DNA from 2 places in the Amycolatopsis benzoatilytica AK 16/65 genome. Region 1 is predicted to be linked to the other one. Evidence: riboswitches for the same ligand, from Rfam matches in the RefSeq annotation. Region 1 holds a riboswitch; the other holds the start of a gene.

Evidence for each region. Region 1 has a riboswitch for ZMP and ZTP ahead of AMYBE_RS0135950 (serine hydroxymethyltransferase). Riboswitches for the same ligand answer to the same signal wherever they lie in the genome.
Region 2: another riboswitch for ZMP and ZTP. It lies ahead of AMYBE_RS0126625 (bifunctional 5,10-methylenetetrahydrofolate dehydrogenase/5,10-methenyltetrahydrofolate cyclohydrolase); the one in region 1 lies ahead of AMYBE_RS0135950 (serine hydroxymethyltransferase).

What each region holds. Positions count from the first base shown of each region.
Region 1 is NZ_KB912942.1:7,690,918-7,693,285, forward strand. Features, by position in the region: gene AMYBE_RS0135935 (TetR/AcrR family transcriptional regulator) at 1-246, shown strand, start outside; gene AMYBE_RS0135940 (gamma carbonic anhydrase family protein) at 266-784, shown strand; ZMP/ZTP riboswitch at 834-921, shown strand; gene AMYBE_RS0135950 (serine hydroxymethyltransferase) at 944-2,212, shown strand; gene AMYBE_RS0135955 (RNA polymerase sigma factor) at 2,250-2,368, opposite strand, start outside.
Region 2 is NZ_KB912942.1:5,786,441-5,788,808, forward strand. Features, by position in the region: gene AMYBE_RS0126620 (PspC domain-containing protein) at 301-495, opposite strand; gene AMYBE_RS0126625 (bifunctional 5,10-methylenetetrahydrofolate dehydrogenase/5,10-methenyltetrahydrofolate cyclohydrolase) at 614-1,450, opposite strand; ZMP/ZTP riboswitch at 1,476-1,558, opposite strand; gene AMYBE_RS0126630 (hypothetical protein) at 1,651-2,368, shown strand, end outside.

The sequences.
Region 1 (2,368 bases):
TGGTTCGAGTACTGGATCGCGGCCGGTCGTGCGCAGCATCCGCAGGCGATCGACGCGATGCTCACGTCGATCACTGAGCTGCTGGTCGAACTTCTCGCTCCGCTGGGCATCGACGACCCGCGCGCCCGGGCCCGCGCGTTGCTCAACTACCTGCTCGGCGCCGTCGTGCAGCAGCGGGTCCGGCCGCAGTCGTTCGCCGGCCTCCGCGGCGATGTCGAGGCGCTCTGCTTCGCCGGATACCGCTGACGCCGCTTACGCTTCCGGCATGCCTCTGTTCTCCTTCGAGGGCGTCAGCCCTCAGGTCCACCCGGACGCGTGGATCGCCCCCACTGCCACCTTGATCGGCAACGTGACCGTCGAAAAGGACGCTTCGGTCTGGTACGGCGCGGTCATCCGCGCGGACTTCGGCCCGATCGTCATCCGCGAGGGCGCGAACATCCAGGACAACTCGGTGATCCACTCCGGAGCCGAACTCACCGAGGTGGGCCGCAACGTGACGGTCGGCCACCAGTGCCTCGTGCACGACTGCACGGTCGGCGAGCAGGCGTTGATCGGCAACGGTTCCACCGTGCTGGACCGTGCGGTCATCGGCGCGCGCTCGCTCGTCGCGGCCGGTTCGACGGTCACTCCGGGCACCGAGGTGCCGGAAGAGGTGATCGCGATGGGCAGCCCGGCGAAGAAGTTCGTGCCGCTCACCGATTCGGCACGGATGTGGGTCGAGCACAACGCGGGGATCTACCAGGAGCTCGCCCGGCGGCACGGCGGCAGCGTCAAGCCTCTCTAAAAGCAGTTCCCAGCGGCCGGACGCGGCGCGATGGGTGCACTAGACTGCCCATCGCAGCTGCGACTGGCGCCATTCAAGAGGTGGAGCACCACCGGGGAGCGACGACGAGGCCGGCACCGCGCGCCTGGGTGATGGCCAAAGCAGAGCCGGAGTACGCCCATGACACACCAGCCCGCCCTGTCCGCGCTCTCCGCGGCGGATCCGCAGATCGCCGGTCTCGTCGAGGACGAGGCGAAACGCCAGCACGACAAGATCCGTCTGATCGCCTCCGAGAACTACGTTTCGCAGGCGGTGCTCGAAGCCACCGGCAGCGTTCTCACCAACAAGTACTCCGAGGGCTACGCCGGCAAGCGCTACTACGAGGGCCAGCAGTACATCGACCAGATCGAGCAGCTGGCGATCGAGCGCGCGAAGGCCGTTTTCGGCGCGGACCACGCGAACGTCCAGCCGTACTCCGGCTCTCCGGCGAACCTCGCGGTGTACCTGGCCTTCGCGCAGCCCGGCGACACCGTGCTCGGCATGGCGCTGCCGGACGGCGGCCACCTCACCCACGGCTGGAGCGTTTCGGCGACCGGCAAGTGGTTCAACCCGGTCCGCTACGGCGTGCGCAAGGAGACCGGCCGGGTCGACCTCGACCAGGTCCGCGACCTCGCCCGGCAGCACCGGCCGAAGCTGATCTTCGCCGGCGGCACGGCCATTCCGCGCACCATCGATTTCCCGGCGTTCGCCGAGATCGCCCGTGAGGTCGACGCGGTGCTGGTCGCCGACATCGCGCACATCGCCGGCCTGATCGCGGGCGGCGCGCACCCGTCGCCGGTCGGCCACGCGCAGGTGATCACCACCACCACGCACAAGACCCTCCGCGGTCCGCGCGGCGCGATGATCCTGTCCGACGCGGAGCACGCCAAGGCAGTCGACAAGGCGGTGTTCCCGGGCCTGCAGGGCGGCCCGCACAACCACACCACCGCCGCCATCGCGGTCGCGCTCGGGGAGGCGCAGCAGCCGTCTTTCTCCGACTACGCGCACACGATCGTCGCGAACGCCAAGGCGCTGGCCGAGGCGCTCGTCGAGCGTGGCTACGACCTGGTGTCCGGCGGCACGGACAACCACCTGCTGCTGATCGACCTCACCAACAAGGCCGTGCCGGGCAAGCCCGCCGCGCAGGCGCTGGACCGTGCGGGCATCGAGCTCAACTACAACACCGTGCCGTTCGATCCGCGCAAGCCGTTCGACCCGTCCGGCATCCGGCTGGGCACCTCCGCGATCACCACGCGCGGGCTCAAGCCGGAGCACCAGGTGCAGGTCGCGGACTGGATCGACCGGACGGTCACCGCCGCGGCCGCGCAGCAGGACAGCGCGCTGGACGCGATCGCGGCGGAGATCCGCGAGTTCCTGCAGCCGTTCCCGATCCCCGGCTACACCGACTGATCCGCGTTCGAAGGGGCCGTCCGGACGGGCGGCCCCTTCACTGTTTCCGCTGGGTGTTGAGCCGGGCGGCTTGGCGGGTCAGGTACGCGTGCTCGGCGAGGTTCTGCGCCTTTTCCGCCGCCTCCCGATACAGCCGCGCGGCCGTCGCGAGATCGC
Region 2 (2,368 bases), 1.9 Mb from region 1:
GATCCTGTCCGCGACCGCTGCGTGGGCCGGTGCGGGAGATCTTCGCCGGCGACCCCGAACGGGGACACCGGCAGTGATGCGCTGGGAGCGAAAGTCGGACAGGGAGTTCCTGGAGGCATTCCCCGGATGGCGGGGTTCAGCGCGCGGACCGACGCGCTGATCCAGCACCAAGTGGATCTGCTCCGCGCGGGGCCGGAGCCGCGCTGGGCGTGACCCGGCCTTCGGCTTGGGAACGGTTCTCGGCCGAGCGGGAATGAAGACGGCCCCCTTCCGCCCGGAAGGAGGCCGCTTCGGCGCAGGTCAGTCGCTGGGGATGATCAGCCAGAGCGCGAGGTAGGCGACAATCTGCGGCCCCGGCAGCAGGCAGGAAAGGACGGCCAGCACGCGGACCTTCCCCGGCGTGGTCCCGAACCGACGGGCCAGGCCGGCGCAGACGCCGCCGAACACCCGGCCCGAACGCGGACGGCTCAGGCGGCTGGCGATCTGTGTGGTCATCGTGGGCTCCTCGGGTCGTTGGTCTAGTGACTCCAGAACACCAGGTCAGCGTCGCGAAGACATCGGTCGGCGGGACGATTCGGCCCCCTAGGGGAGCTGGGGTGCGACCCTGACCCGGTCACCGGGTTTCCGCGGCCTGCACCGTCTGCGCGAGCAGAACCGCGATCGTCATCGGCCCGACTCCGCCCGGCACCGGCGTGATCAGGCTGGCCCGCCGGCTCGCGGCGGCGAACTCGACGTCGCCGATGTTGCCCGGATTCGACCCGGCGTCGATCACCACCGCCCCTGGTTTGATCCACTCGCCGCGGATCAGTTCCGGCCGCCCGACCGCACCGACCACGATGTCCGCCTCGCGGACCAGGCCGGGAAGGTCGACCGTCTTCGAATGACAGCAGGTGACCGTCGCGTCGCGGGCCAGCAGCAGCATTCCGACCGGCTTGCCGAGGATCGGGCTTCGCCCGACGACCACCGCCCGCCGCCCGGCGACCGGCACCTCGCAGGCGTCCAGCAACCGGAGGATGCCGCCCGGCGTACACGACTGGAAACCCGGCTCGCCGAAGGCCATCGCGGCGAAGCTCCGCATCGTCACGCCGTCGACATCCTTCTCCGGGGAGATCGCCTCGAACGCGGCGCGCTCGTCGAGGTGGCCGGGCACCGGGTGCTGGAGCAGGATGCCGTCCACCGCCGGATCGGCCGACAGCTCGGCGATCCGGGCGACCAGCTCGGCGGTCGTCGTGTCCGCGGGCAGTTCGACGGAGCGGGACTCGATGCCCACCCGCGCGCACCGGTTCCGCTTCATCCGGACATAGGTCCTCGACGCGGGGTCGTCGCCCACCAGAACCGTGGCCAGCACCGGTGTCCGGCCGGTCCGGCCGACGTAGTCCCGTACTCGCCGCGCGGTCTCCGCGTACAGTTCCGCGGCGATCTTGACGCCGTCGATGATTTCCGCGACCATCCTGAAACTCCTCATCCATCGCGATGAGGGGCACCCAGGCGGGCGATGCCGTCCCGATTCGCACTCCCCGGTGGTCAAGTCCACCCGACGCCAGTCGTGCGCTTCCACCGTACCGCCCCGACCAGCGACGATGACGCACCGAAGTGTGGGATTCCCAACCGCCGCCGGTTTTCTCCGCTCCCCCGGCGATACTGCACCCCGTGCGCACTCCCTTCAGACCCTTGACCGCGGCAGCCGCCGTACTGGCGTGCCTGGCCGGATGCTCCGCCGCGCCCGCCCCGGCCCAGCCGGACTCCGTTCCCTCGCCGCTGACCGCGGTGACGGCCCTGGGCGAGTTCGCCACGCTCGACTACTGCAGTCTGCTGGACGCGCGCCTCAACCCCGCCACCCCCGACTCGTCCTTCACCACCTGCCAGGCCGACTTCGTCCAGAACGGCCTCCCCCGCACCGTCACGATCGGCCCGCTCGCCGCGACCGTCGACCCCAACGTGCGTCCCTACGCCTACCGCGGCCCGGTCCCGGACGGGGTTTCGGTCCAGCAGTCCAGCTTCGTCCCGCCGCGGACCTGCGCTCGCGCCATCACCTTCGCCGACGGAGTCCGCCTGGCCATCTCGGTCACCGACACGGACAACCGCGGCACCGACGACGACCGCTGCGCCACCGCGGACCAGGCGGTCGGCGGAGCGCTGGCGACCGTGACCGGCAACCGCGTCAAACACACTCGGCTGCCGGACCAGTCCTGGGGCCGGGTCGATTCTTGCGCGATCCTCAACACCTCCGGCCTCCCCGGCGACGCGAACGCCGGCCTCGCCGGGCATTCCTGCATCAAGGACAAGGTCAGCCTGGAGTTCGCGGTGGTCAGCCAGGCCCCGGCCGGCCCGTCCGAAACCCTCGGCCACCGCACCGCGCGGGTGGCCG